4 regions of the Jeotgalicoccus sp. WY2 genome follow, and region 1 is predicted to be linked to each of the others. Evidence: riboswitches for the same ligand, from Rfam matches in the RefSeq annotation. Region 1 holds a riboswitch; each other region holds the start of a gene.

The links. Region 1 has a riboswitch for S-adenosylmethionine ahead of G4D76_RS03805 (Na+/H+ antiporter NhaC family protein). Riboswitches for the same ligand answer to the same signal wherever they lie in the genome.
Region 2: linked by a shared signal. The riboswitch ahead of G4D76_RS11920 (methionine ABC transporter ATP-binding protein) and the one ahead of G4D76_RS03805 (Na+/H+ antiporter NhaC family protein) in region 1 are both predicted to bind S-adenosylmethionine.
Region 3: linked by a shared signal. The riboswitch ahead of G4D76_RS15690 (methionine ABC transporter ATP-binding protein) and the one ahead of G4D76_RS03805 (Na+/H+ antiporter NhaC family protein) in region 1 are both predicted to bind S-adenosylmethionine.
Region 4: linked by a shared signal. The riboswitch ahead of G4D76_RS08455 (methionine ABC transporter ATP-binding protein) and the one ahead of G4D76_RS03805 (Na+/H+ antiporter NhaC family protein) in region 1 are both predicted to bind S-adenosylmethionine.

What each region holds. Positions count from the first base shown of each region.
Region 1 covers NZ_CP049818.1:676,934-684,698, reverse strand. Annotated here, with positions in the region: gene G4D76_RS03830 (alpha/beta hydrolase family protein) at 1-421, shown strand, start outside; gene G4D76_RS03825 (MarR family winged helix-turn-helix transcriptional regulator) at 460-888, opposite strand; gene G4D76_RS03820 (DHA2 family efflux MFS transporter permease subunit) at 983-2,386, shown strand; gene G4D76_RS03815 (hypothetical protein) at 2,426-2,926, opposite strand; gene G4D76_RS03810 (hypothetical protein) at 2,890-3,228, opposite strand; partial or broken gene G4D76_RS03805 (Na+/H+ antiporter NhaC family protein) at 3,379-4,682, opposite strand; SAM riboswitch class I at 4,745-4,846, opposite strand; gene G4D76_RS03800 (YceI family protein) at 5,099-5,629, shown strand; gene G4D76_RS03795 (LLM class flavin-dependent oxidoreductase) at 5,828-6,820, shown strand; gene G4D76_RS03790 (FAD-dependent oxidoreductase) at 6,905-7,765, shown strand, end outside.
Region 2 covers NZ_CP049818.1:2,052,835-2,060,599, forward strand. Annotated here, with positions in the region: gene G4D76_RS11885 (helix-turn-helix domain-containing protein) at 1-108, opposite strand, end outside; gene G4D76_RS11890 (hypothetical protein) at 269-808, opposite strand; gene aroD (type I 3-dehydroquinate dehydratase) at 903-1,619, shown strand; gene G4D76_RS11900 (Spx/MgsR family RNA polymerase-binding regulatory protein) at 1,835-2,191, shown strand; partial or broken gene gcvH (glycine cleavage system protein GcvH) at 2,259-2,637, shown strand; gene G4D76_RS11910 (toprim domain-containing protein) at 2,734-3,141, shown strand; gene G4D76_RS11915 (thioredoxin family protein) at 3,173-3,406, shown strand; SAM riboswitch class I at 3,444-3,542, shown strand; partial or broken gene G4D76_RS11920 (methionine ABC transporter ATP-binding protein) at 3,624-4,645, shown strand; gene G4D76_RS11925 (methionine ABC transporter permease) at 4,642-5,334, shown strand; gene G4D76_RS11930 (MetQ/NlpA family ABC transporter substrate-binding protein) at 5,372-6,211, shown strand; gene G4D76_RS11935 (UbiA prenyltransferase family protein) at 6,261-6,464, opposite strand; gene G4D76_RS11940 (protoheme IX farnesyltransferase) at 6,499-7,155, opposite strand; gene G4D76_RS11945 (DUF4870 domain-containing protein) at 7,311-7,667, shown strand.
Region 3 covers NZ_CP049818.1:88,226-95,990, forward strand. Annotated here, with positions in the region: partial or broken gene G4D76_RS00465 (chromate transporter) at 1-632, opposite strand, end outside; gene G4D76_RS15685 (hypothetical protein) at 813-947, shown strand; gene G4D76_RS00470 (DUF3592 domain-containing protein) at 922-1,107, shown strand; gene G4D76_RS00475 (putative RNA methyltransferase) at 1,169-1,630, shown strand; gene G4D76_RS00480 (class I SAM-dependent methyltransferase) at 1,687-2,001, shown strand; gene G4D76_RS00485 (SprT-like domain-containing protein) at 2,464-2,868, shown strand; SAM riboswitch class I at 2,912-3,011, shown strand; partial or broken gene G4D76_RS15690 (methionine ABC transporter ATP-binding protein) at 3,072-4,084, shown strand; partial or broken gene G4D76_RS00495 (methionine ABC transporter permease) at 4,137-4,734, shown strand; partial or broken gene G4D76_RS15695 (MetQ/NlpA family ABC transporter substrate-binding protein) at 4,858-5,224, shown strand; gene G4D76_RS15700 (MetQ/NlpA family ABC transporter substrate-binding protein) at 5,208-5,537, shown strand; gene G4D76_RS00505 (aminotransferase class I/II-fold pyridoxal phosphate-dependent enzyme) at 5,538-6,692, shown strand; gene mreC (rod shape-determining protein MreC) at 6,752-7,606, shown strand; gene mreD (rod shape-determining protein MreD) at 7,611-7,765, shown strand, end outside.
Region 4 covers NZ_CP049818.1:1,448,788-1,456,552, forward strand. Annotated here, with positions in the region: gene G4D76_RS08435 (trans-sulfuration enzyme family protein) at 1-288, opposite strand, end outside; gene G4D76_RS08440 (hypothetical protein) at 437-727, shown strand; gene G4D76_RS08445 (MetQ/NlpA family ABC transporter substrate-binding protein) at 761-1,579, opposite strand; gene G4D76_RS08450 (methionine ABC transporter permease) at 1,599-2,249, opposite strand; partial or broken gene G4D76_RS08455 (methionine ABC transporter ATP-binding protein) at 2,239-3,269, opposite strand; SAM riboswitch class I at 3,433-3,531, opposite strand; gene G4D76_RS08460 (DUF554 domain-containing protein) at 3,678-4,412, opposite strand; gene G4D76_RS08465 (P-loop NTPase family protein) at 4,832-5,830, shown strand; gene G4D76_RS08470 (MutS-related protein) at 5,809-6,222, shown strand; gene G4D76_RS08475 (DMT family transporter) at 6,327-6,956, shown strand; gene G4D76_RS14990 (EamA family transporter) at 6,947-7,150, shown strand; partial or broken gene G4D76_RS08480 (NADH-dependent flavin oxidoreductase) at 7,230-7,765, opposite strand, start outside.

The DNA.
Region 1 (7,765 bases):
CTACGGCGGCTTTATGACGCTCTTGTTAATTACCCAGTTTCCGAAACTGTGGAAAGGTGCGGTCGATATTGTAGGAATATCGCACTTTACAACACTGCTGTCGAATACACCTCTGTGGCGCAGGGAACAGCGTTCATACGAGTACGGGTTTATCGGTAAACACGATGAATTTATGCAGTGCATCGCACCGCTGAACAATACTCAGAGAATACGCTGCCCGCTAAGAATTTTCCATTCTTATAACGATGTGAGAGTGCCTTATTCTGAATCCGTGCAAATGTATGAAAGAATGAAGAAAGAAAATAAAGATGTCGAGCTGACCGCTTATGAGAACGAAGGACATCAGTATTTGTATACTGAAAATCAGGATGATATGAATACGAAAGTAATAGAATTCTTTAACGAACAGAAAAATAAATAAAAATGAGCCGTTTCACCTGTAGAGGTGAAGCGGCTGTTTTAATTCATTAAATTATTAAATTTCTGAAGCAGATGGGCAAAATCTTCAATTTCTGTATCTTCCCATTCATCAATCATTTTAGCAAAACGCTGCTTTCTGCCTTGTCTGATATGTGCAATCGTATCCCAGCCTTTATTATTAATCTCATAGAGATATGAGCGCCGGTCTGTTTCAGATTTCTTTTTCTTGAGCATTTCATCTTCCATTAAATCGGCAGCTTGTCTGCTGACTGTAGAAATATCAAGGTGAAGTTTTTCTGCGATACTTTTAACACCCATCGGACCATTTTTAGAAATAAGCAGCAGTATTAAATAACTGGCGCGTTTAAATTCCTGTTTTTTATCAGTTTCAGCAATCCGGCTTCTTAAAGCACGGACCATCATAGCAATTTCCAATTCTAAAACTTCCAATGAGTCATCGTTAACCATTCTAAGCACGTCCTTTCAAATTCTATTCTTGACTTCATATATAGTTGTATTATACAATCAATAATTGTGTAAGTCTATGAAAGAAGGAAAATGAATGAGTTTAGCAAATGAAAACAGCAGTAAATTAACAGATAAAAACAGAACGATATTAATGGCTGTGCTTTTATCGGGTGCATTTGCAGCAATATTAAATCAGACACTCTTAGCGACAGCGATACCTCACATAATGACTGATTTGAATCTGGAAGCTGATGTTGCTCAGTGGCTGCAGTCGGTCTTCATGCTCGTTAACGGAATTATGATACCAATTACAGCATTTTTAATTAATAAATTCTCAACGAGAACGTTATTCTTTACCGCGATGTCGCTGTTTGGCCTTGGAACGCTGATATGCGGTATTTCGCCGTCATTCTCTGTGCTAATGGCAGGCCGTATTTTACAGGCCGCAGGGGCAGGTATTATAATGCCGCTGATGCAGACGATTTTATTCTTGGTTTATCCGCGCGATCAGCGTGGTAAAGCGATGGGAATGTTCGGTCTTGTCATAAGTTTTGCACCGGCAATCGGACCGACACTGTCGGGATGGTTTATCGATATATATCCATGGCGAGGACTGTTTTACATGTTGCTGCCGATCGTAATTATCGATTTAATCGTTGCATACTTTATTTTGAGAAATGTTACAGAGAAGACGAATCCAAAGCTCGATATGACGTCTATTCTTTTATCGACACTTGGATTTGGGGGACTGCTTTACGGGTTCAGTGCAGCAGGTAACAGCGGCTGGCTGAGTCTTACGGTAATTCTGCCGATTATAGTTGGTGCAGTTTCGCTGTACATGTTTATTAAACGTCAGAACAGACTGGAAGAACCGATTTTAGAGTTCGGAGTATTCAAAGATAAAATCTTTACTCTGTCGACATCTTTAGGAATGATTGTCTTTATGTCGATGATCGGCGGAGCAGTAATTCTGCCGATATTCATGCAGACAATGCTCGGTTTCAGTGCAATGGAATCTGGTATGATGCTGCTTCCTGGTGCATTAATTATGGGGCTGATGAGTCCGATTACAGGCCGGCTGTTCGATAAATACGGTGCGAGATGGCTCGCTATTATCGGACTTGGCATGCTGACGGTGACGACACTAATGTTTGCGAACCTGAGTACAGAAACTACCTTTACGTATCTCGCAGTCGTCAACTCCTTCCGTATGCTTGGTGTGGCGATGGTGATGATGCCGGTAACAACAGAAGGACTCAACAGATTATCGAACTCGCTTGTACCGCATGGTACTGCGATGAGTAATACGATGAGACAAGTTGCCGGAGCAGTCGGGACCGCATTATTGGTCTCAATTATGACCAATACAATGCGACCGGGAGAAGGTACTGAAGGTATGATACATGGTGTTAATATGTCATTCCTGTTTGCAGGTATACTGGCATTTGTCGGGTTTGTACTTGCCTTTAAACTAAGCAGAACAAAAGATATGGATTAAAATTAAAAAGCTTACTGTCATTTGACAGTAAGCTTTTTTCTATGATTCGCTCGTATTTGAACCTTTAGCTCTTAAATACTGAGCGATAATAATAATGATTAAACCGATGAACATAAAGTACTGTACGATAAACTCCGATACTCCATTTAAGAAATCGAAAGGATAAATCAAGCGCCCTGCACTGTAAATCAGCAGTACAATAAAAATTAACTTGCTGGCCCACGATTCAGAACTGAAAATGAAGTACACTGAAGCGGCAGCGACAACAACAAATACGACAAAGAGCAGTGTATCGACTGCAGAAGCATCGTAAGACGTGATTTTTAAAGGACTGAGTATTTCAGAATTCATAAACAGTATTAAAAGGTTCGCACCGACAAACAGAATTAAAAATAAGAAACCGGAAATCAGCTGCTTATTTCCGCGCGCTGAGGACTGATGTTTTATACCGTGGTTCATTAAAGGAACCATGGCCAGTATTAACACGATAATTCCAGGCAGCACTAGTGAAATAACGATTTCTCCAAAGATGAAATACATGCTGAGAACAGTATGGCAAAATAGACACCGAGAATTGCTGCATCAGACCAGTATTTATTCCGTTCTTTCGGTAAATCTTTTGAAGCTACACGGGCAACATCTTTTGTTTTCGCGTTGTAATACGTTACGTAATCCTTGCCGGAACCTACCATTACATCAGCCATTATATACAATCTTTCATACTTAGCATCTTCGGTAACAAAGTGTTTATCAAACTCAGTATTCAGCGAGTTAAATGCCAGCTGATCATCTTCAGACAGCCCGCTGAATACTCTTTCATATTCATTTTTATAATTCGTCATAAAAACATCCTTGTATAATATATATATTCATAATTATATCAGATATTGAGCATTATATATTGTTATATGTGCGTTTTCATGGTATTACCTGTTTCATTTTTCACCTTTTAAAAAACGGATACAGCACCGCTGCATCCGACTAACATTTGTCTATTTCATTTCATCTTTAGAGTACTTCTTCGGGAAGCCAATCAGTATCGCAGCAATTCCGCTAAGAATTAACAGAATCGGATAGATTGAATAGGGCATGATTTCTACTGGAGATATTCCTGCTGCAAGTCCAGAAGCGGCAAGCATCTGTCCGCCGTATGGAATCAATCCTTGGAAGCCTGTAGCAAATGTGTCTAGTATACTTGCAGATTTTCTTGGATCAACATCGTATTCATCAGCGATATTTTTCGCAAGCGGACCAGTCATCATAATGGAAATCGTATTGTTAGCAGTGGATACGTCAGTCACGCTGACTAGACTGGCAATCCCAAGTTCAGCGCTTTTTTTCGTTTTAATTTTACTCATTATCGTATCGAGCAGGTAGGTGATACCGCCGTAATGGCTGACGAGACCAATCATTCCTCCGATTAATATCGTAATAATCACAATTTCCTGCATGCCTGCTATTCCTTCTCCGGCAGCTGATATTAGCGTGAGTATATCAAATGCACCTGTAAACAGTCCAAGTACTCCTGCAAGTACTGCACCGCTCATTAGTACAATCATTACGTCCACGCCGAGTAGCGCGATGATCAGCACTGCAAGATAGGGGAGGACTTCGATAAAGCTGAAGCTATAATTTCCTGTTTCACTAAGCGAAACATCGGCACTGAGAAAATATAATATGACTACAGTAAGCAGTGCTCCCGGCAGTACAATCCAGAAGTTCACTTTAAATTTATCAATCATTTTTACACCCTGTGTTCTTGTAGCAACGATAGTCGTATCGGAAATAAACGATAAGTTATCTCCAAACATCGCACCGCCTATTACAGTCGCGAGTGCGAGTGCCAGCCCAATCTCAGTCTGATCAGCGATACCGATCGCAATTGGTGCAATCGCTACGACTGTACCCATACTTGTTCCCATAGATAAAGAAACAAAACAGCAAATGATAAAAATACCGCTGAGTAAAAGACTGCCCGGGAGGAATGTTAATCCCATATTTACAGTTGAATCAACAGCGCCCATTGCCCCGGCGATTCCGGAGAACGCACCGGACAGCAGAAAGATTACTACAATCAGTATGATATTTTCCTGAGATGCACCTTTTAAATAAGCTGAAAGTTTATCTTTAAATGGTACTTTAAAATATAACAAGAAACCTGCCACTGAAGCGATAATAGCGGCGACAGTAATCGGCATCGCATTGAAGTCTCCTGCGAAGAGTCCTGTACCGATAAATAAAAAACAAATATAAATAAGGGCAGCAATGACACGATACTGCCTTTTTTATTAGACATAAATCCTCCTATTGAAAAATCCCCATTACTTATCAGTAAAGATAAGAGATGGGGACGTCCTCGGCTTATCTTCGAGCAGTGTCTGCTCCTGGAATTAGCACAGTACCTTACGATCTGTTGCTGAGGTATCGACGGGCCAGTCCCTACACCTCTCTGGATAAGAAGTTATTTAATTAATGAAATTAAGGATACATGCATAATAAATAAAGGTCAACTTTAATAATATAAGATAAAAAAGTTTAATTTTTCTGAAAATAGGCAATCGATTCATATATACTTAGAAATGAAAAAATGTATTAAATTTAATTTATTTTAAGTTTGTTACTTGCTTTTTGTAACTAAGTGTATTAATATAATTATAGTAATAGTTCGAAAGCGAAGCATTAACAAACAAAATTTTGGAGGATGAATTAATTATGGCTAAATTTGTATTAGACACAGCACACTCGGAATTAGAATTTACGGTAAAACACATGATGGTAACAAAAGTTAAAGGTACTTTCGGTGATTGGTCAATTAACTTAGATGTAGACAATATTGAAAATCTTTCATCAGCGAAAGTTACAGGAAGAGCAAGCACAGCAACAATCAATACTAAAGTAGCGGATCGCGATGCTCACTTAACATCTGCTGACTTCTTCGATTCAGAAAACTATTCTGACATTACTTTTGAATCAACTAAAATCGAAGGTTCAGGTTCAAAATATGATGTTACTGGTAACTTAACTATTAAAGATGTAACTAAAGAAGTTACTATTCCTTTAGAATTTAACGGTAAAGCGTTAAACCCATGGGGCGTTGATGTTTACGGTTTCGAATCTAAGTTCTCAATCAACCGTGAAGAATTTGGTTTAACTTGGAACCAGGCTCTGGAAACTGGCGGCGTTATGGTTTCTAAGGACGTTAAAGTTAACCTTGAGTTACAATTTAATCCTGCTGAAGCATAAGAATTAGAAATTAAGTAGCTGAAAAATGATATAGATATATGGGTCAATACTCCCTGGTATTCTTCAATGGATATCAGGGAGTATTTTTAAATTCAATATCATGAAGTTCTCAAGCACTTAGTTTCTTAAACATAGGATAAATTGATATTCTTAAAAGAAGAGTATATTTATCGATAAAAACTAAAGGATGTATAAACTATGAAACTGAGTATATTGGATCAGGCTCCTATAACTAAAGGCAACACAGCTGCGGGGGCTTTAATAAAAGCAGAAGAACTTGCGGTACTGGGTGACGAGCTCGGGTATGAACGTATGTGGATGGCTGAACATCACGGCACATCTGCTTATGCAAGTTCTGCTCCTGAAATTACTGCGGCACATTTGGCAGCTAAAACAAAAAATATCCGTATCGGCACCGGTGGAGTTATGATGATGCATTACTCTCCTTTAAAACTGGCAGAAGTGTTTAAAACACTCAGTGCATTTGCACCTGGCCGTATTGATTTCGGCATGGGCAGAGCACCAGGCGGGGACCAGTTCTCTATATACGCATTATCAGAAGGACGTCCGCCGATGGTACATAATATGTATGAAAAATTTGATACAGCTCTGCAGCTGATTAACGACGAAGTGCCGGAAAATGAGTTATATAACAGAACAATTGCTACACCATCTAACATCGTATTGCCTGAATCATGGCTGCTTGGTTCGAGCGGCAACAGCGCTGTAGAAGCAGGGCGCCGAGGTGCGGGTTATTCATTCGCTCAGTTTTTTAACGGCCAGCTGTCAAAACCGATTCTCGATGCATATAAAGATAATTTTGAACCCTCTGCTTTTATGGAGAAGCCTGAAATTACAGTATCTTATATGGTCACAGCAGCTGACACGAAAGAAGAAGCTGAATTTGAAGCAAAACCTCAGGATATCTGGCGCCTTCAATTTATGAAAGGCAGAAGCGGACAGCTGTTGACGCCTGAAGAAGCGCAGGATTTTCCGTTAACAGAAATGGACCGCATTAAAATTCACGAAGGCCGTAAATTGCATTTGGTTGGGTCTGCAAAAGAAGTCGCAGCTCAATTACAGGATGAGCAGATAAAATATGGGTTTGATGAAGCAATGATTTGTAGTATTCCGCATTCACAACAAGCGCGTCTTAACGTGTATAAATTGCTGGCCAAGGAATTGTTTTAACAATCTGTCACTGCAGCACTTAGTTTGTTAAACAGTCATCACGGGTAAATATCTGGTGATGATAAACTTAAGGAGATGCTGTATTTGACACATTTTGACGCAATAATAATCGGTTTCGGTAAAGCTGGCAAGACGTTAGCAGGAGAACTTGCAAATCGTGACTGGAATGTAGCGTTAATCGAAAAAGATAACACAATGTACGGGGGGACATGTATTAATATCGCATGTATTCCGACGAAGTTATTAATGCACGATGCACTTGAAAAGAGAGAATACCGCGCTGCTGTTGAACGCAAAAATTCAGTAATCAGCAAACTGCGTGATAAGAACTATCATAGCGTTGCAGATTTAAATAAGGCGAAAGTTTACGATGCTAAAGCGTCGTTTATCAGCGACAGTGAAATTGAAATAGAAGCGGCTAATGGTAAAAAAGAAGTGCTCACTGCTGATAAAATATTTATTAATACCGGTGCAGAAAGTATCATTCCGCCAATTGACGGGGATATAAACTCTGACAAAGTATATACAAGTACGACATTAATTGATGAAGATATTCTCCCTGATAAACTTACCATTGTCGGCGGGGGCTATATCGGACTTGAGTTTGCAACGATGTATAATGCTTTCGGTTCAGAAGTCAGTATAATTGTTCCGGACGATAAAATACTAAAATCCGAAGACAGCGATATTGCTGCTGAAATTACTAAGGATATGCAGGAGAGCGGCATTAACTTTATCTTTGGTGAACGCGCAGAAAAAGTGACAGAAGAGAATTATAATAATATTACTGTAACTTTATCGAGTGGCAATGAACTCACATCAAATGCAATATTATTTGCTACGGGACGTAAGCCGAATATAGAAGGACTTGGCATTGAAAATACAACTGCCGGACTGACGGATAAAGGTAATATTAAAGTAAACAATCATCTGCAGACTGAAGCT
Region 2 (7,765 bases), 1.1 Mb from region 1:
AGGGTTGATCTGATACTGCTTAGCTAAAGCCTTATATCCACCTTCATTATTAAGGTAGGATTGAACTACTGCCATTTTGAACTCAAAACTATGTTTTTTATTTTTCATAACAAAAACTCCCCTTAAGTTGGATTTAGGTCCAACTTAAGGGGAGCACGTCATGAGGGCTCTTCTTTTTGTTGCTGCCGGATATAGGGGGCTTGAGAGGTGATATATCTCCACGGCGGCACAGAATACGTGAGAGCACGCCACCAGAGTCAAAACTAATTTACTCTATCTCTACATCAAATATCGCATTCTCACCTGAATCGTTCATCAGAGGCTCGAATACAGCAACCACATCTTCAGGCGCCTTGACTAATCCGTAGGCCATGTGACCGGTGATACTTTCTCCTGGAGCAAGATCAGCAGGCAGGGTGCTGTCCATGTCATAGCTTCTTACGTGTTCACCGCCTGCTTCCAATGTTATATCGCGTCCTGCAGGAAATACTTCATCACTACCATTTTCGTAGGTAACATCCAGCACGAGTACGCCGCTGACGTCGATAATACTGGTGTCATTGCGTTCATCTGTTAAGTAGGCATCGTTTATAGTCACTGTAATGCCGTTAAGCTCAACTGCCTCGCCGATTTGGTAGTTGTCTGTTTCTGCTGCTTCGCCTGCTTCTTCATCGACTTCGTCAATTTCAACAACTTCCACTTCTTCATTATCTGATGATATTTCCGGTTCTTCGTCATTCTCTCCACTGCTGCATGCTGACATAAATAATGCTGCAGCCAGTGCTGGCATAAAGATAAACTTTTTCATTTACTTTAACCTCCGGGATACTATAATGGTTTTATGATACCATTAGATTGAAATATCTATCAATCGCATTCAGTACGTACAAAGGGGAAGACTTATGAATACAACGAAAATTGTCGTCACACTTTCTGGTCATAATGACGACGAAATAAATGCAGAAATTAGCAAGGCGAAAGAGAATATAAATGATTTTGATATTGTTGAAATACGCGGTGATGTATTCGATGCTTTAAACCGTGAGGATCATGCTAAAAATGTCAGCTGCATTATCGATGAATTTAAACCGCTGAATAAGGAAATAATTTATACATACCGCACAGCGAGAGAGGGCGGCAGCGGTTCTAAAACGACGGTTGAATACGAAGCTCTTTTGAAAGCAGTGTGTAAATTAATGGACATTGATTATATCGACATCGAAGTGGACACAGGTGATAAAATTATCGCTTCCATCAGTGAAACTGCACGTGTGAATAATGTGGCTTGTTTGATGAGCCATCATAATTTTAAAGAGACGCCGGATACAGAAGGTATTTTATCGATGTTTAATAAAATGAATACGCTTGGCGGTGATTTGTATAAAGTTGCATATTTCCCTCAGAATGAGGCGGATGTCAGCAATGTAAGCGCAGCAGTAAAAATTGCTAAACAGCAGTACGGGGACAGAGTGATCGGGATTTCGATGGGAGAGCTCGGCAAAGTGACGCGCACTGCACAGGGTGAAGCGGCTTCTGCTTTTACATACGGCTTTATAGCGAGAGGTGCGGCACCGGGACAGATTCACGTTACAGAATTACGTAAAACTTTTACAAAATAAAATATTAAGCAATTTTTACATCCGCTTAACAGCAGCATAATAAACCGGTGGTAGAGTAAGAACTAGAAGATATAAAAATACAACTCTTCTCCCCGGCCCCCTTGTCCGCGACCTTCCCCTGAGGTTTCGGACTTTTTTCATTTTTACATATGTATAAATTAATTTATCTGGGGTATTATAAAAGTAAGAATTATTTCTTATTCGGGAGGATAACTATGATTACATTTTATGAATACCCTAAATGCACAACTTGCCGCAAAGGTAAAAAGTTTTTAACAGATAACAATCTGGAGTTCACTGTGATCGATATGGTTAAGCATGTACCTGCGAAAGATACATTAAAAGGTATCCTGGACAAATCATCCCATCCAATTGATGATTTCTTTAACAAGCGCGGTACTAAATTTAAAGAGCTGGGCCTGAAAGAACGTATGGATGACCTCAGTGAAGAAGAAAAACTGGAGCTTCTTGCAAGTGACGGAATGCTGATTAAACGCCCAATGGTGGTACTTGATGATGATGTATTATTAGGTTTCAAAGAGGAAACTTATAAAAATGCATTACTGAAATAATTCCTCTTGCTTAAAGTGTGTTAAATATGTAACAATGAGTATGATAAGTTAAAAGGGAGGTTTTAGCGTGTCATTACCACAAGATTTGAAATACAGTGAAGATCATGAATGGATTAAAGTTGAAGGCAATACTGTTACAATCGGTATTACTGACTTTGCACAGTCTGAACTTGGAGATATCGTTTTTGTCGAGCTTCCAGAAGAAGGCGACGACATCTCTACAGGTGATTCATTCGGCAGCGTAGAATCAGTGAAAACTGTTTCTGAACTATGCACCAGTGTCTGGTTCAATAGTTGCTGTTAACGAAGAGCTTGAAGACAGTCCGGAGCTTGTTAACGAAAGTCCATACGAAGGTGCTTGGATGCTGAAAGTTGAACTTTCAGATGAAAGCGAATTAGATAATCTTCTTGACGCTGCTGGTTACCAGGCAGTAATCGAGAAATAATAACGTCAACTCTGGACTTTTGTCCGGAGTTTTTTTAAACTGGTATTTATTGCTTAAAGTGAATTTATATTAAAAATTTAACTAAGGGTGATACGAATGAATCTTTCTGATAAAGTACTCATTGTTGAGGGTAAAACGGACAAACGCAGATTGGAAGAAGTGCTGGTGGAGCCTGTACAGATTATTTGCACATTTGGTACGATGGGTATTTCAAAACTTGATGAAATTATTGAACAGCTTGGTGATTCTCAAATTTTTATTTTATCCGATGCGGATAAAGAAGGAAGAAAAATTCGTAAGTGGTTTAAAAAACATCTAAGTGAAAGTACACATATTTATATAGATCCGAAATTTGGAGAAGTTGGACGCTGTCCGCATGACTATCTCGCAAACCTCCTCTTAAGACATGGATTTTATGTAGATACGAGCCTAATAATGAAAGGTAAGTTTAATCGTGAAGGAAATAATTTCAACGGAAGATATATTAAAGAATATACGGGATAAGGAACGCTACATTATTTTCGGTTTTGCCACAATGTGTAAAACATGTGATATCTCTGAGACGATGCTCAGTGTCGTTGCTGAGACGAAACAGATTTCCTATGAACGTATCAACTTAAATTTTTATACAAGATTGATCGAATATTATCAGATTCGTTCTGCACCGGCATTGCTGCTGTTTAAAAATGGAGAACTGGTCAAAGAAGTTTATGCGTTCCAGTCTGTTCCTTATTTAAATGAAGTGCTGGAAGAATTTCTGTTTGACTAATGTCGAATAGTATAATATAGATTTAATCAAATATTAACTCTTATCAAGAGTGGTGGAGGGATGTGCCCTTTGAAGCCACGGCAACCGTCACTGTGACAAGGTGCCAAATCACCGGATTGATATCCATAGATGAGAGGCATAATGAACGTTTAAAAGCCTACTCATTTTTGGAGCAGGCTTTTTTTATTGTTTCACTAGAGAGGAAAGGGAATTCTAAATGATAGACATTAGTAATGTTACTAAAATATTTAAAACTAAAAATCAAAATATAACTGCAGTGGATAATGTCGGATTAAATGTTAAAGAAGGTGAAATCTTCGGTGTTATCGGCTACTCGGGTGCGGGAAAGTCCACACTAATCCGTCTACTAAACGGACTGGAGCAGCCGACAGATGGAACTGTTACTGTAACGGGGGACGAGATCAGTCAGATGACGATGAAGGAGCTGCGTAAAAAACGCCAGAAAGTATCGATGATTTTCCAGCATTTTAATCTGCTCTGGTCGCGTACAGTCGCTGAAAATATCAGTTTCCCGCTGGAAATCGCAGGGATGCCGAAAAAACAACGTCAGTCACGTGTAGCGGAATTAGTTAGACTGGTCGGACTTGAAGGGCGCGAAAATAACTATCCGAGTGAATTGTCGGGCGGTCAGAAACAGCGTGTCGGTATTGCGAGAGCATTATCTAATGAACCGCAAGTATTGCTGTGTGATGAAGCAACGAGTGCGCTCGACCCGGAAACAACGGATGAAGTCCTCGATCTGCTCGTTAATATTACGAAAAAGATGAACTAACTATCGTCTTAATTACTCACGAAATGCATGTTATTAGAAAAATATGTGACCGCGCGGCTGTAATGGAGAACGGTAAAGTTGTAGAAGTCGGCCCGGTTATCGAATTATTCCAGAATCCTCAATCTAACGTAACGAAACGTTTCGTTAAAGATGATATTTCGGATGATGACCATACGGTTGCGATTGAAGAAATTAAAGCAGCATTCCCGACATCGACAATCGTCAAGTTGACGTTTGTCGGTACGCGTACCAAATCTCCGATTGTGTCACAGGTCATTAAAGATTACGGGCTCGATGTGAATATTCTCTCGGGGAATATTAAACAGACGAACCAGGAATCATACGGCCATCTGTACATTGCTCTTGATATTAATCAGGATACACTCGAAAAAATTACTGCAGAGTTTAAAAAGCATGACGTCACGCTGGAGGTTGAAAGCAAATGAGTGAATTTCTAACAGCATTTAAAGAAATGTTCGCTTTCGAAAACGTGAAGTGGGATGCAGTCCTTGAAGCGACTTACGAAACAATATATATGACAGTAATTGCAACAGCGCTGGCCTTTGTTATCGGTTTAATACTGGGAATCATTCTCTTCTTATCGAAAAAGAATGACAAGGGTCTAGCGAAACCAGTATACGGGGCAACATCATTTATCGTTAACCTGTTTAGAGCGATTCCATTTATCATTCTAATCATTTTGATTATGCCGTTTACAAAAGCAATTATGGGAACGGTAATGGGTTCAAACGGTGCGCTGCCTGCACTGATTATCGGTGCGGCACCGTTCTTTGCACGCTTAGTTGAAATCGGCCTGAAGGAAATTGACAAAGGTGTGATTGAAGCGGCTGAATCGATGGGTGCCGGCACTTGGACACTCATTTGGAAAGTGCTGATTCCGGAATCACTTCCAGCATTAATTTCAGGAATTACAGTGACATCAATTATGCTAGTCGGTTCAACTGCAATTGCCGGTGTTATCGGCGCAGGCGGTCTTGGTAATCTCGCATATATGGTCGGCTTTACTAGAAATCAGCCGGATGTCACACTAGTTGCAACTGTAGTAATTCTGGTCATCGTATTTATCATCCAAATTATTGGAGACTTCTCATCAAGAGCAGTTGATAAACGCTGATCTACAAATAAAAAATATAATGAAAAGAGGCTATTACATGAAGAAGATATTTGGTATTGTCACTCTGTTTGCACTCGTATTAGTTTTAGCGGCATGCGGTAACAGTTCGGAATCAGAAGGAACAGAAGGCAGTGCTGAAGGCGAGCCTGCTGAAATCTCAGTTGCGGCGTCACCTGCACCGCACGCTGAAATTTTAGAAAAAGCAGCTGAAATTTTAGCTGAAGAAGATATCACAGTAAACGTTGAAATCGTTAACGACTACACTACACCGAATAGACTGTTGGCTGACGAAGAAGTAGATGCTAACTTTTTCCAGCATACACCATACTTAGACGGTGAAGTGGAGTCCCACGGCTATGAACTTGAGAGCATCGGCAACGTGCATATCGAGCCAATGGCAGTATACTCAAATGACTATGATTCACTGGAAGATATTCCAGATGGTTCGACAATTTTAGTATCGAACAACCCGGCTGAAGAAGGGCGTTTCTTATCATTCTTCGTTACTGCCGGTTTAGTAGAAATCGAAGAAGGCATTGAAATTCAGGATGCCACATTCGATGACATTACAGAAAACCCGCACAACTTTGAATTCGATAACAACACTGCACCTGAACTGTTAGTAAATATGTATGAAAATAACGAAGCACCTGCAGTAATAATCAATGCTAACTTCGCAATCGATGCAGGCTTAAACCCTGTTGAAGACTCAATCGTTGTAGAAGAAGGCGACTCGCCGTACGCTAACCTTGTTGCTGTAAGAGCAGGCGACGAAGAACGTCCGGAACTAAAAAGACTGATTGAAGTACTGCAGTCTGAAGAAATGGTTACATTTATTGAAGAAGAATACGGCGGCACGATTATTCCTGCACAATAATATACAGAAAAAAAACTCTGGGCTGACTAAATGTCATTCCAGAGTTTTTCTATATTGTGAGTACAATCATCAGCATAAAGAGGACGATTAAATATATTAATGAGTATTTCAAATTCATATTGGCCCAGCGCTGTTTATCATCAGTACGGTATCCTTTTACTGATAAAATAATCCAGCCGCTTGTTAAGAGTATCGACACGGCGAAGAATATCCAGCCGAATGTTCCGAGTAAAATGAACGGAACAGGAAGCATTGCAATGACTAAACAGGTTCTGTCCGATGTGGCATCACACCGATAACGACAGGGAGCATCGGCACGCCGGCTCTCGTATGTCGTCCAGACGTTTAATGGCATTGCCAGCGTATGCGGAATCTGCCATGATTAATGTAGAATAGTGCAATCGCACGACGTGACTGGCAGGGGCAATGACCGCCCAGCCGATCAGCGGTGTGAATGCGCCGGATATGCTGCCGATAATTGTATTGACTGTGTATCTTCTTTTTGACCAAAAAGTATAGAGGACGACATAGAAAAACCAGCCTAAAAACGAGTAAACCGCTGCTTCAATTGTTGTCAGCATCATCATTGTCATTCCAATAATTGTTGTAACAATGGCGGCAATGAGTACACCTCTTAAGGAGAAAGAACCGGTTACAGTCGGACGACGCTGGGTACGGTCCATTTTTTTATCGAGATCGTATTCAAACCAGTTATTAAACATCAGTGCACCGGAGATAACGAGTGTGCTGCCAATCATAGTTAAGAAAAACAGCAGCCAGTGATCGGCAAAGTTCTCTCCATTAAAATAAAGTGCCAGCCAGTACGCTGTAAATACAGGGAGTACATTGGCGACAAGGACTTTGCCTTTTAATAAATATTTTATATCGGTTAGTAGTTTTATAATTTTTGACGGACTGTCAGTTGGAGCATTATGTGTATTCAAAAAAATTCCCTCGCAAGTGTTGTAATCGTTTAAAGTACATTATACCAGTACTGACTTATTCGTGAAATGTACGAATAGATAAATTATGTGAACTAAATGTTTTTGGTAATAAAATACAGGGTATAAATAAAATTAAGCGGAGGAGGAGAGTTTGAATGGAGAACAATGAACAGCCGCACAGCAATATAGTCAGTAACGGTTTCGACAAAACAATCGTTATTATTACGTATGTGTTAATGTTTTTCACAGCAGTAATCGGACCTTTAATCGTCTGGGTAATTAAGAAAGATGATGACCCGGGAACTGAAGTGGCATTACGTAACCTTGTAAACTTCGGCATATCGTACACTATATATTTAATTATTGCAGGAATAACGACGATAATATTAATCGGTTATATATTAACGCCGATTGTTACAGTCGCATTTTATATATTCATCATCATAGGTATTGTTAAATCATCGGATGGCGAGATTTACAAAGCGCCATTTACGATTGATTTTATAAAGTAAAACCCCTTTGCCAGGCAGCAAAAGCTGTCTGGTTTTTTAATTTTGTGAAAAATTAAGTGTTACATTTTGTGTAAATATTTCTGACAAATACTATCTCT
Region 3 (7,765 bases), 590 kb from region 1:
GGTAATGCAAATAGCAGTACGAAAAATAGCACTAAACGACAGCGGAAAAACTTTTCTTAATCGGGAAAGTCGCTGCTTTTTTATTATCATCTGCTTCATGATTTTTATAAAGAATAAAACGATGACCCCTGCAATCAGAATAACGCCGACCTGTGTGAACACCGATTGAAATAGCAGAGTTGCGACGAGTGCAAACAGCGCAATTACTTTTCTTTTGACGTCAGGTGCCAGATTTTTACTCATTCCCATAATTGCATGGGCAACGATAACCACGGCAACGATTTTCAAACCGTGAATCCAACCCGCATCTGCGATATCGAATGTTGTTAAAAGAGATGCGAAAATCATTAATACAATAACGGACGGTAGTGTAAAGCCGATGAATGATGTAAGACCGCCGAGTACGCCGCCGCGCATAACACCAACACCGATGCCCACCTGACTGGATGCTGGACCCGGAAGGAATTGTGAAAGTGCGACTAAATCTGCGTAACTTTTCTCATCCATCCATTTCTTTCTGCGTACATACTCAGTATGGAAATAACCAAGATGTGCAGTCGGACCTCCAATGATGTCAGCCCGAGTCTCGTAGATACTAATAGTATTTCTAAAAGAATTCTGAGTTTATTCATTAATTTCTCCTGTATATGTAATTTATTAAAACTTACCATGTATACAGCTATTTTTAAACTGGTATTAAGACATTTACAAGATTTTAACATACTTTTTATTATCTGATTCTTAAATTTATATCAGCAGTCATATGATATAATTATCTTTCAAATAATAATTCATCAGGAGTGTTTCATAGAATGACAGATCAACAAGTTTTAACTATAGTTTTCGGGTCTATAGGGCTCTTATTAATTTTAGTTTCACTAATTATTTATACTTTTGGTGTGGCAGTGAAGAAAGAAAAATATGACAGCCCATGGCTCGGTGAATAACGGTTATCCGTTCGGTTATGAGCTTGATGTACTGTACGATCCTAATAAACCTAAACGCTGTTTTATCGGCGGTACGAAAGTTCAGACGATAGCAGCATTTATACCAGGTTTTATCGGAATGATATTTTTCTTGATCGGTGCAGTAATATTTCTATTTTAATATAAGTCAGGCAGGAGATTTAAATGAAAAAAAGAGAAAAAGCGCAGCGGCAGCAGAACATATAAGCAGTAAATTAAGATGTCCGCTTTGTCACGAATTTGTTGAAGTCCGAGCACTTAGCAGTTTAGTCTGTATTAATAATCATACTTTCGATTTCGCAAAGCAGGGCTATGTGAATCTGCTTCAGAAACCTGTAAATACACAGTACGATGATGCATTATTTGATGCGCGTCATAGAATTATCAGCAAAGTTGAACTGTATGCGCCGATACATAATAGAATTTCTGACATCATAACAAACCAATCGGCAGAAAACTCACTGCTGTTTGATGCAGGGTCTGGTGAAGGCTCTCATTTAAAGATGATTCAGCATAAGGTAAACACAGAAACGCTGACAGGCGTCGGTCTTGATATATCAAAAGCAGGTGTCATGATGGCTGCGAAAACTATGAGGGGCCGGTATGGTTTGTCGGAGATCTTGCAAATCCGCCGCTTGCTGACAAATCATGCAAGTTTATATTAAACTTTTTATCCCCTGCCAATTACGCTGAATTTAAACGAATTTTAACTGAAGACGGCATGATTATAAAAGTGATTCCGGGAAGCGGATATTTAAAGGAATTGCGTAATGAACTGTTCAATAATACCGGTGAAAGTGAATATGAAAATAACGATACACTTGAATTGATGAAGAGAAATGTTAAAGTAGTAAGTGAAGAACGTATTACTTATAAGAAAACTCTCAATGCTTCAGCATTGAAGGACTTAATTTCCATGACGCCGCTTGGCTGGCATGCAGATGATGCACAGATTGAAACATTTATAAGTAGCGGCGATAAAGATATTACAGTAGATATGCATATCGTTATTGCACAAGAAGAAAAGAACAGCTGAAATATTTTCAAAATAATTTCAGTTAATAACTTGCTATTTAAAACCGTATAGGTAATAATTACACTAAAGAAAACGAATTTCCATGAAATATTACCCTGTTTATTACAAACAGGTTACAAAGCAAAAGAATTAGGCTAATAACCTTGAAATATGCTGAACATTAAAATATAATGAAATACATTAAGAAATACATAACAGAACGCACAAACATAAGTTAAAGCTATACTCTTCATATCATTAACTAGTCGTTCTTCGATAGTGCCTTTGGCCTAGATATCATATTATATTATTTATCTGTTAGGGAGACTTTAGATCTCCCTTTTTTTATTGCCTTTTTTAAGGCGGTTAAAACATTAAGAAGGTGAACATATTATGAACAATAGTGAATTACATAACTGGGCCGATAAATTCTCAGGGACAATTTCGGTCTCGAGCTCGATATTCCAATCAGAGTGTCGAAAAATGAAGTCTAAGCTCGGTGCATTTCAGATTAAATTGCAAAACAGAAAAGTTGTATCAAAAGAAATTGTAATGTCACACAGCTTTCTTATTAACAACTCCAAGGAAACTATTCTAGATGTGCTTTATCATGAGTGCGTGCATTACGCACTTTACACATTAAAGAAACCTTACAGAGATTCAGACCGGGAATTTACCGAAACACTTGAGCGTCTCGGTATTGCCAAAACCAGAACATATAAATATAAAGGGCAGGCTTATTTATATGAGTGCAAAAATGCAGCTATCAATTTACGAAAAGAGTCAAGGGCTATAACAAACGTTATATTTGCAGGCATTGCCGTGGAAAGTATATCTATAAAGGCATGGTTGAATCACTCTGATAACAAGTTATTAAAAATTGTTTGACTATTTTTTCAAGTTACTCTAGTATGAAATACAATTAAATATGAAATTATCCAGAGAGACGGAGGGATCAGGCCCTGTGAAGTCTCAGCAGGCTTTTTAAGTACTGTGCTAATTCCTGCAGGCAGCGGCTTGGAAGATAATCACAAAACGCCATTTGTCTATATAGATAAATGGCGTTTTTTAATATACATAGGAGGGAATTCATGAGCATTCAGCTGAATAACGTTTCAAAAACGTATCATTTAAAAGGAAGAAATGTTGAAGCATTAAAACCGACATCATTAAAAGTTGAAACCGGTGAAATTTTTGGGCTGATCGGCTATTCCGGCGCTGGGAAAAGTACCCTGGTAAGATTGATTAATTTGCTTGAAAAACCTTCGACGGGCACAGTTATTGTTGGTGACGACAATCTGACTGAATTATCATCTAAGGATTTAAGAATAAGACGCCAGAAAATCGGCATGATATTCCAGCAGTTTAACTTAATTGAATCAAAGACAGTATATGAAAATATTGAATTTGTACTTAAAGCGAGCAGATACAATAAAAAGATGTGCCGAAAAGAATTGAAGAGCTTTTAAAGCTCGTCGGTCTTAACGATAAATCCAGTATCAATGCAGCAAATTTAAGCGGGGGACAGAAGCAGCGTGTCGGTATTGCGAGAGCGCTTGCCAATAATCCCGATATTCTCTTATGTGATGAAGCAACGAGTGCACTTGATCCAGATACGACTAAAAGTATTTTAAATCTCTTAAAGAGTATTAACAGAACGCTCGGCATTACGATAGTGATTATTACTCATGAAATGGAAGTTATTAAAGAAATTGCCGACCGTGTAGGTGTGATGTCCGACGGTGAAATTATTGAAAGCGGCGAAACTTACAATGTATTCAGTCATCCTAAAGAAGGAATTACAAAAGATTTCGTGCAGGAAATATATAATTTTGAAGTGCCGGAACAAATTAAAGAAACGCCTGAAAATCAAGTCATTACAATTCAGTTTTTGAGTGAAAATGCTGAAGAAAACTATTTAAATCAGCTCTACAGAGACTTCGATTTAAGTATTAGTATTTTAAACGGCAGAATCGAATATATTAAAGAAAAGCCGCTTGGATTTTTAATGTTTCAGGTCTCAGGAAAAGTTGAAGAAATCGAGCGTCTTAAAACACATATCGATAATACTTCCGGCATAGAAAGGGTGGGTTATATTGGATAACTTCAGTCAGCTTTGGCCATTATTGTACCGCGCACTTTTAGAAACGGCACTGATGGTCTCAATTTCAATATTCTTTGCAGTACTAATCGGACTGCCGCTCGGTATTCTGCTCTATATTACACAGCATCCGCTGCTTTTTAAAATTAAACCGTTAAATGCCACACTGGGCTGGCTCGTAAATAATCAGGTCTTTCCCTTTTATAATTTTAATCGTGGCAATTATGCCGTTTGCAACATGGCTCGTTAATGCTTCACACGGACCTGTTTTTGCCAGTGTTGCACTGTCGATTGCTGCCGTGCCGCTTTTTGCACGTCTTGTTGAATCCAGTTTTAACAGTGTGAGTGACGGTGTTATTGAAGCGAGTATCGCAGGCGGCGCACCGATTTATTTAATCGTGACAGATGTTCTTCTGCCGGAAGCGAAGAAGAGCATCACTCAGGCAATTACGCTGACGATTATTTCGATTATTGCATTCAGTGCAACAGCCGGTGTTGTAGGCGGCGGCGGGGTCGGTGACCTTGCTATCAGATACGGCTATTACCGCTACGACACATTGACGATGATTGTGACAGTAATTGTACTTGTTATTATTGTACAAATCGTCCAGTGGGCCGGAGACTTTATTTCTAACAGAGCGGAGGAAAGATAAATGCGCGGAATTATAATATTTTTAATCGGTACATTAGTCGTTATATTAGGTACCAGTATTCTTTTATATGAGGATGAGGGAGAAGTCATTACTATCGGGGCTTCAAGCGGGCCTTTTGCCGATATGGCATCGTTCGCATTAAAGCCGGTGCTGGAAGAGCAGGGTTATTCTGTTGAAATAGTTGAATACAGCGACTACATTCAGCCGAATAATGCGCTCGCCAACGGAGACAGATGCTAACCTCTTTCAGAATGTGCTCTTTATGGAAAGTTTTAATGAAGAAAATGATGCTGATTTAAAAAATATCATCCAGGTGCCGACAGCGCCGATGGGGCTGTACAGCAGTGAATTTAGTTTACTGGAAGATATCACGTCAGGCAGTGAAGTTGCCCTTCCTTTAGACCCTGTTAACTCCAGCCGCGGATTTTTAACACTGCAGGATGCGGGTTTGATTACAATTAGAAGATGCAGATATGTTTGCTATCGATGAAGCAGACATAATTGATAATAAGAAAAATCTTGAGTTTATTTATCAGGATGCCGGTCAGTTGCCGAGAAGTGTTGAACAGATTGGTTTATCACTTGTGCCGGGTAACTTTGCACTTGCCAGTGAAATGAACCTGGACGATGCATTAACTTTAGAAAACATGAACGAAAACTTCAGAAACCAGATTGTAATTAACGGTGATGATGCAGGCACTAAAATGGAAGAAGATTTAATTAAGGCAGTAGAGTCCGAAGCGTTTAATGAAGTGATCGATGCTGACTTTAAAGGATTCGATAAACCAGAGGAGGATGAGTAAATGGCGAGCGAACGATTAAACTCATTAAGCCCGAGCTACTTCAGCAGTATGATGAATGCTGAGCTGGAAGTCGGGGACAAACCGCTGTTAAACCTCGCCGTCGGTATTCCCGACGGCAGAACGCCGAAAGTCATTACTGATGCAGTAAAGACAGCAATCGATAAAGAAGAAAATCAAAAGTACGGTGCCTTCCGCGGTAAACCTGAATTAAAAGACAGCATTAAAAGATTTTACAAAAGAACTTATGATGTGGATCTGAAGGACGAAAATATTGCGATACTGTTCGGGACGAAAAATGCGCTGGTGAACTTTCCTCTGGCACACGTCAATCCGGGCGCCGGTATTATGCTGCCGAATCCGGGCTACGCAGATTATATTACCGCAGTGGAACTTGCACAGGCGAAACTGATTGATATGCCGCTGCTTAAAGAAAACAGCTACCTGCCGGATTTTGATTCGCTGGAAGCGGAGCTAAAAGAAACGGAGCTTATCTATTTAAATTATCCGTCTAATCCTGTCGGTGCCGCAGCGGATAAATCATTCTTTGATGATGTGATACAAAGATTCAAAGGAAGTAAAACACAGGTTGTCCACGACTTTGCCTATTCAGCGTTCGGCTTTAACGGGCCTCATCCAAGCATATTGACGAGCGATCCTGATTTTGAAGTATCCATGGAAATATATTCGCTGTCTAAAGGATTTAATATGTCGGGTTACAGAATCGGTTTTGCAGCAGGGAACAAAGAGATGATTGAAAGCATTAACAGGTTTCAGGATCATACGAATGCTGGTGTCTTCGGTGTCACACAGGATGCAGCAATCGCAGCTCTTGACAATGCTGATACGTTAATTCCTGCACAGAACGAAATATTCAAAAAGCGCAAAGACTTTATCAATGAAGCGCTGCTGGCTTTAAATGTTCCAATCGAACCGATCAAGGGCGGTATATTCGGCTGGATAAAAGTGCCGCCGGGTTTTAACGGTGAGAGCTTCGTCACCTACCTGCTGAAAGAACAGTCCATTCTCGCTACGCCAGGAAAACCTTTCGGCAGCCTGGCAGAGGATTATATACGTATATCTCTTGCGGTCCGGGACGAAGATTTAAAAACATTCGTACAAAGACTAGGAGAGATTAAAGATCTCTATCAAGATTAGTTTATTGTCTGACATCAAATGTGGTATTATTTACCCAGATATTAATTTTTGGGGGCGGCATGAGAGTGACTAAGTTTTTTAATCGAAACCGCATGTTGATTGTGCTGTTTGGCATAGTAGTATTAATTGCATTAATCGGATTTTCATTGTCGGACAGAGATTCCACAACGAAAGCGGAACAATTTACCGGTGATACGGTCGCTGTGACTCAAAAGGTTGTCGATGCACCGTTCAGTTTTATAGGAAACATATTTTCTAGTATTACAGGAAGTTTCAGTGCGCTTGAAGAAAACGAAGCGCTGAAAGAACAGCTGGATATGCTGCCGCAGCTGCAGGCTGATAATGAGCGTCTTGCAGCTGAAAACGAGGAGCTGCGTGAATCTCTTGAAGTGAGCTCCAGTATGGCTTACGAAACAGTCAACGCCCGCGTGATTTCACGTGCACCAGACCAGTGGCTCGAATCCTTTACGATAGATAAAGGAGAAAAGGACGGCGTTGAAGAAGGCATGGCGGTATCGACGTCGGAAGGATTAATCGGTATTGTCACGAGAGTTAACGGCAATTCGAGTTTTATCGAGATGATTTCAACGAATGCATCACAGAACAATATGTCAGTTGAAGTGAGACATAACGATGAAGCGGTCTACGGTAATATCCGCAATTTTGATACTGAAAAAGATGTGCTTGTCGTTGAAAATATTAAAAGTCAGGTAAAACTTGAAGAAGGCGATGAAGTATATACTTCTGGTCTGACTGGCGCTTTCCCTGAAGGCATAGTTATCGGCAAAGTAGTAGAAGTAGAAAATGATGAATACGGACTGAGTCAAAATGCATACGTGCAAATGAACAGTGACTTAAATGATGTGGATAATGTGTTTGTCTTAAAACGCGATCCTGATTCATTGGAGGACTGATACGATGCAGACGATAGTGATTTTTATAATTGGAGTCATATTAATGTATGCTGACATGGCTTTTACCAGCTTTAGTCCACTGATGATGTTTAGTGTTGAAGTATACTTCGTACCGAAAATGCTCTTTATGTACATTCTGCTCCTAACAATTTACGCGGG
Region 4 (7,765 bases), 770 kb from region 1:
TAAAATAATACGCTGAGGCATATCCTGCGGCAGTGATTCAATCACTGATGAAATAGCGGCCATGCCGGATGCAAAAGTCACAGAATCATAGCCTTCTTCAAGTGCTGTCAGACATTCCTCCAAAGAACGTCGGTTTGGATTATCTCCGCGGCTGTACATAAAGTCGTCAGTGTAAGAACCATCTGCAGACCGTTCGTAAGTAGTAGACAAATGAAGCGGTGTTGTAACCGCACCAGTGACCGGATCAACCTGTCTGCCAGCATGAATTGCTTTCGTTTCAAAACGCATATATATCCCTCTTTTTTAAAGTTTATATAAACAGTATACAGATGACTTTTGTAATTATCTATAAATTCAGATAAATTTACTATGAAAACAGACGATTGTTTCTCGTGAAAAAGGGTAATTGATTAAAAACACCGGAAGGAGTTTTTTGATGGAAATTAAAAATATCGAACCGGCAGCAATTCCTGATTTTGAACAGCAGCTGCAGCTTGAAAATGTTAAGTATTTAACGCTGTGCACAGAAGAAGGAATTATTGCCTATCTCGCAGGTATAGACAGTGAGCTGGATAATGAAATCGATGTGCATTTTGATTTTAAAGAAGACTTCAATGAGCCTGTAGCTAAGCAGATGTATACGTCTTTTATGAAACAGAATATCAGTGAAGATATAACGTTTAATCCGCAGAGTGAAAAGGAAGAGCAGTTTATCGAATCGTTATAAAAGTAAAAGCTCCCGCTAAGGGAGCTTTATTATTTACCAGCCAATTTCGCTTAATTCAAGTACTGTCGGAATTAATGCACCGTCGTATTCTTCTTCGATGAACTCTGCAGTATCTGCTTCCTGGTAAAGGTCAGCAATTCTGTTGTACGTTTCATTATTTGCATCCTCAGCATTTGAAGCGATAATATTCACATAATCAACTGCTGTGTCGTCTTCACGGAAAATGGAATCCTTAATCGGATGAAGGTTTGCATCTTTTGCAATACCATTATTAATCACGCCGAGATCCACATCACCTAAGGCACGTGGAATTTGTGCCGGTGCCACTTCTTCAAATTGATAATCATTCGGATTCTCAACGACTGCATTTTCGATTGAGCCTAACCCGTTATAATCTTCAACAAGTGTAATCAGACCGGCATCTTCCAGCAGCATTAATGCACGTCCCTGATTAGACACGTCATTCGGCAATGCGATTGTACCGCCGTCTGGAATATCAGTGGCATCTGTCAATGAATCTGAGTAAATACCCATCGGTGCAAGGTTCGTCGTTGCAATAGGTACTAAATCTAAATCTCTATCTTCGATAAATTCATCGAAATACGCGACAGTCTGGAATGCATTTAGATCTATTTCACCGTCTGCAAGCGCCGTATTCGGCTGAACATAATCGTTAAATGTAACAATTTCTATTTCAATATCTTCTTCTGCAGCTTTTTCTGCAACATAATCCCATACTACTGTATCAGTTCCGCTGATGCCGATACTGACTTTTTCTTTACCGCTGTCACCACATGCTGAAAGAACGATTCCGACTAAAAGTAAACTCGTTAATAAAAAAACTTTTTTCATAATATATTTCCTCCAATTGTTATTTTCTTCTTACAACTCTTGCAAACTTATTACCAGCTGACTGAAGGCCTTGAACCATAATTATCAGGATGATGACTGTAATCAGCATTGTGACTGTATCGAATCTCTGATAGCCGTATGTTATCGCTAAATCACCGATACCGCCGCCGCCGACCGTGCCGGCCATCGCAGATGCACCGACTAAGCCGATAATGGAAATTGTGAAATTCACTATCAGAGAGCCGAATGCTTCCGGCAGCACGAATTTAATTATTGTCTGCATTGGTGTTGCACCCATAGCGTCCGCTGCCTCCAGCACGCCTTCATCTACTTCAAGGAGTGAACTCTCTACGAGTCTTGCAATATACGGTCCGGCAAAGAATACCATGGGTACAATAGCAGCTTCCGTTCCGATTGATGTCCCGACGATTAGTTTTGTGACCGGTATTATCGCAACAAGCAGGATGATAAACGGCAGTGATCTAAAGATATTGATTACAGCATTCAGCACTGTGAAAATAATTTTATTTTCTAAAATCTGACCAGGTCTTGTCACGTATAATAGAATACCGAGTGGCAGTCCAAGTATGATAGAAAAAATAAATGAAATGCTCACCATCTGAACCGTTTCTAAAAACGCTTCTAATATAGTGCTCCAGCTAACCAGCATATGTATTCACCTCGCTGTAATATACATCGTTTTCTTTTAAATAAAGCAATGCTTTTTTGAGCTCTTCTGCTGAACCGTCGAACTGAACGATTAAATTGCCGAACGGCACGCCCTGCAGTTCAGTAATATTGCCAAACAGCACATTCACATCCAGATCATACAGCTTGCTGATTTGTGATAAGTACGGTTTCACTGCAAGCTTATTGATAAAGTTTATTCTGTAAATAAATTGATCGTTGTCCCGTTCCTGAATCAGCTCCCGGACATAGGCTGGCAGTTCTGTCTGCATGACTGTGTTAACAAACCGTCTGCCGGTTTCTGTTTTAGGATTAGAGAATACATCGAAGACAGAACCGCGTTCAATAATTTTGCCGTTTTCCATCACTGCGACTTTATGGCAGACATCACGGATAACGGACATCTCATGTGTAATCAGTAAAATTGTAATGTTGTACTCCTTATTAATCTTTCTTAAAAGTTCAAGTATGGATTCAGTCGTCTCTGGATCGAGAGCAGATGTTGCTTCGTCACAGAGCAGAATTGACGGATTGGTTGCAAGTGCACGGGCAATGCCGACACGCTGCTTCTGTCCGCCCGACAGCTGGTCGGGATACTGTGAAGCTTTATCAGACAAACCGACGAATTCGAGTAACTCGGCGACACGTTTTTTAATGTCATTTTTAGGTGTCTTATTCAAAATCAGCGGCATCGCTACGTTCGTATATATGTTTTTGAATTTAACAGATTAAAATGCTGGAAAATCATGCCGATACGTTTTTTCGTCACTCTCAGTTCGGGAGCTGTCAGTGCTGTTAAATCTTTACCATCTACGATAACCTGTCCAGCCGACACGCTCTCCAGCTGATTGACGCAGCGAATCAGCGTACTTTTTCCTGCCCCGCTGTATCCGACCACACCGTAAATTTCTCCAGTGCCGACTTTGAAATTAATATCATCCAATGCATGAATCGGTGCATCGGTGCCGTCATACGTTTTGTCTACATCGATAAACTCAATCATTAAAAAACGCTCCTTAAACATAGCTAAATAGTAGGAATTAAAAAATGTAATAAAAATACACCAGTATATGACCGGTGTTTTTTTAAAAACCAGATATACATTCTTTGTAAAAAGAAAATAACCTCTCCTTAAAATATAAGAAGAGGCCAATGTATATTCGCTCTTCTCATCTTTTAGCGTGCTGCTACAGGATTTGGCACAGTACATAATGTCTGTTGCCGAGATTTCATAGGGCCAGTCCCTCCATCTCTCTTGATAAGAAAGTAAGTTATTTGATTATTTAATTTAAACTAACTATATTGCAGAGTGGTATTAAAGTCAATAAGGAAATTGAAATTAATTTCACGAGAGCTAGAAATACATTGCTTAATACTGTTTATCTCCCATAAGTACTTATTTCTTTTGAAACTAGAACATTTGTACAAAGAATAAGCTGATTGTATCCCAGTAATATTGAATCGTTACAAACAGCACTGCAAACAGTATCGCAGGCAGCATATTCGCTACTCTTATATTCAACAGTCCGAGCAGTCTTATACCGATCGCAATAATCATAATACCGCCTGTGCCTGTGATAGCAACAATAATCTCTTCCATCAAATCAGGTTGTACAAAGCGGATAATTTGAGATGCTGACAATGCAATAATTCCCTGGAACAGAAATACGGAAATGGCCGAGAACATAATTCCGATGCCCATAGTGGACGTCAGGAAAATAGCGAGTACCCCATCAATTAACGCTTTTGTTAGGAGTACGGTATGATCATTGCGGAGTCCGCTGTCCAAGGCACCGATGATGCTGACTGCGCCGACGACATAGACTAATGTTGCAGTGACAAAAGCCGCTGCAGCACCGCCTTCAGTAGCGCCTGTTTTTGTTTCGAGCCAGATACCGAAGTGATTCATTTTATCTTCAATATCCCATTTTTCACCGAGCATGGAACCGAGAGCGAGACTGGCAACGACTACAATAAGTATACTGTTGGCTTCCAGTGCCATATCTATACCGATAACCAGTATGGTAATTGATAATGCCTGGAGTATAGTAACTTTCATATTTTCATTTATATTTTTCCAAAAAAGACCGATGATGCTGCCTAAAATAATAGCTAAAGCATCTACAATAGTACCAAACAGCGCCATGCAAAATCCCCTCGTCTCTATAAATATCTAAACTAAATATCATAACGGTGACGGGGGTGATATATTAAATCAACTATCCGGAATAGTTGGATAGTTTATAAATATTGTATTTAATTAATAACATTACATAAAGCTTTACTTTTGTAGTATATTTTCGTATTAATGATAAAATTATCAGTAAAGAATTGCACATCTAAGAGGAAGGTGATTATCATACAGACGCTGTATATTTTTATCGTTGTTATGATTTTAATTGTGATTCACTGATTATAAAAATATTTGAGTACTTTAAACTGAAAAAAGATACTAAAACATTATGGGACAGACGTGTCAGGTTAAAAACAAAGCCTGAATACTACGTTCATTACTATAACTACTTCGTTAATATTATGGAACAGGAGCACACGGATGACAGGAACGTGGTGGATGATGAAACGTGGAATGACCTGGATCTCAGCAAGCTGATGGACAAAATAAACTATACATTTACAACGATAGGCACTGAAAATTTATATGCAGTGCTCAGAAACTCATCAGAAAATCATGTTATAGCTGAAGATTTATTACATAAAATCAAAAATAATCGGGGTTTCCGGGAAGAGATATCATACCGGCTGGCTAAACTCGGGAGGTCCGTAAACTCAAACACGAGTAAGTTCATGTATGAATTTATGCCGGTGAAGAAGTATAATCCGTTGTTTATACTATTTTCATTGATGCCGATTATCGGTGTGTTTCTATTTTTAATTAATCCGTTTTTATCATTATTAACTATACTGGCGGGCTTTGGCATAAATGCATATTTATCACAGAAGCATAAAGGTTCAACGGGTTTGGACTACGCGGATATTTTTTATGCGATTAATATTATTGTCACTGCCGGAAAACTGAATTCAAAATTCAACAGCAAAGGTCTGAAAAGACTGGCCTTAATGGGTCCTTTGTTTGTTACTGATGACAGTGCAGGAGAGTTGAATGCTGGTGTTCAGATGTTTAATGCTTTTAAATTAATGTTTTTAATAGACTATCATCTTTATCACACTGCTAACCGGACACTGAATAAGAACCATGAGTTATATAAAGAAGGATGGCGTTACACTGCTTCGCTCGATCTGCACTACAGCCTCGCCATGTGGAGAGAAACGCTGCCCTATTATACAGTGCCCGTAACAGAAATATCTTCATATATACAAACCGAGGGACTGTATCATCCGCTCGTTGCAGATGCTGTTGATAATGAACTTAATTTTAATAATGATATTTTATTATCTGGTTCCAATGCAGCAGGCAAATCAACATTTATGAAAGCACTGGGTATCAATGTAATTATCAGTAATGCATTAAACACATCCACCAGCACACTATTTAAATATACTCCGGGAAAGTCATATCGTCGATGGAAATTACCGACAGTGTAATCGAAGGCGACAGTTACTTTATCAGCGAAGTAAAATCACTGAAGCGGATTGTCGACGAAATTGAAGATTTTGACGGTACTGTTTACTGTATTATTGATGAGATATTCAAAGGCACAAATACGATTGAACGGCTGGCTGCAGGAGAGTCATTTTTAAGATATCTGCATGAAAAAGAAAATGTCTGCTTAATCGCAGCAACACACGATATGGAGCTGACAGAGTTACTGGATGGAGAATTTGATTTTTACCATTTCAGCGAAGAGCTGGCTGGTGATGATATTAATTTTGATTATAAAATTAAAGACGGAATTGCAACCAGTTCAAATGCGATTGAGTTATTGAGATTATATGAATTCCTGAAGCGGTATATCAGGAAGCGAGAGGAAAAGTGAGTAATAACTGATTCAGCAGAAGGGATACTATAAATAGAATGGGGATGTAAAATGAAGCAAAATAAAAATATGCTCATTTATCTATTAGTGTTTATCATCATGGTTTGTGGGGTTTAAATATTGTTATTCTTAAACTTCTGGTTACTGAATTACCTCCTGCGACGATGACGGCTTTCCGTGTAATGATTGCCGGTGTAACGACGTTATGTATTTTAATACTGACACGTTCTTTCCGCCGGATGACTAAACAGGAATGGATTTATACTCTGCTAGGAACATTATTTGGCGTTGTGCTTCACCATTCATTGCTGGCAATATCACTGACGATGATCGATGCATCCAGTGCAGCATTAATACTGGCACTTGTGCCGCTCACGACCGTTATACTGGCGATATTTTTTCTCGGTGAGAAGCTGACAGGTGCACGTCTCCTCGGTATTTTTCTGGCATTGATCGGTGTATTTTTCATTCAAGGAGAATCTTTTACAAGTTTTCATTTTTCGTTAGGCGAAGTATTAATATTTACATCAATGCTTGTGCAGGCAATCAGTTTTATCTTTATAAAAAAAGCGACCGCAACTATCGATTCAAAACAAATTACGACAATGATGTTTTTAACCGGTTCTATTGGTCTGGTTATTCTCAGCTTTATTATTGAGCCGGGAAGTTTCAGCCAGATGTTTACGGCCAGTCCTTTTATTTATGTGTTATTTATTTTTCCGGTATGGTCGTAACAGGGTTCGGCTATATAATATACAACTCGGCAATACAGCAGATCGGTGCCGGACAAACTGTTATATTCAATAACTTTGTCCCATTCTTCGGCGTTGTTTTTTCAGTGATTTTCTTAAATGAAATGATTACTGCTTCGCAGGTAATCGGTTTTATATTTGTAGTGATTGGCGTGCTGTTTGGGACAGGATATTGAATTTATATTTAGTCAGAGAAATAGACGGAAAAATTTATAAAAATGCTCCGGACATTATATTGTCCAGAGCATTTTTTCTCTATTTCTCTTTTTTTGGCATTGAGTAAGCACCGTTATCAAGCTGTTTCCATAACAGTTCCGGCAGTTCGTATTTATCTTCTCTTTCAGCATCAAAGTATTTGAAAATCTCATCTTCTCTGCCTTCTTCGATTTTGCTGATGAAGTTATAATCCAGCAGCAGTACTCTGCCTAGAGCAATTATTTCCATATTGTCCTCTTCAATAGCGCGGAGTGCCTGATCTGCAGTAAATACAGAACCGATACCGATGAGCGGCATGCGTCCATCTATCCATTTGTGAAGCAGCTCGATACGCTCTGAACCGGCATATTTTCCTTCACGTGTTTTAGAGTGAACTTGGCTTAATGAAGCGTGCAGGTAATCGATCGGCTTTTCAACAAGCATGCTGAGCAGTTCCTCTGTAGTTTCCATACGAATCCCGGGAGTCTCTGCTTCTTCTGGTGAGAAACGGTAGCCGATAATAAAATCATCTTCAGCATACTGCTCTTTTGCCTTCGTAACTGCATCGACGACTTCCATAGCGAAGAGGAAACGGT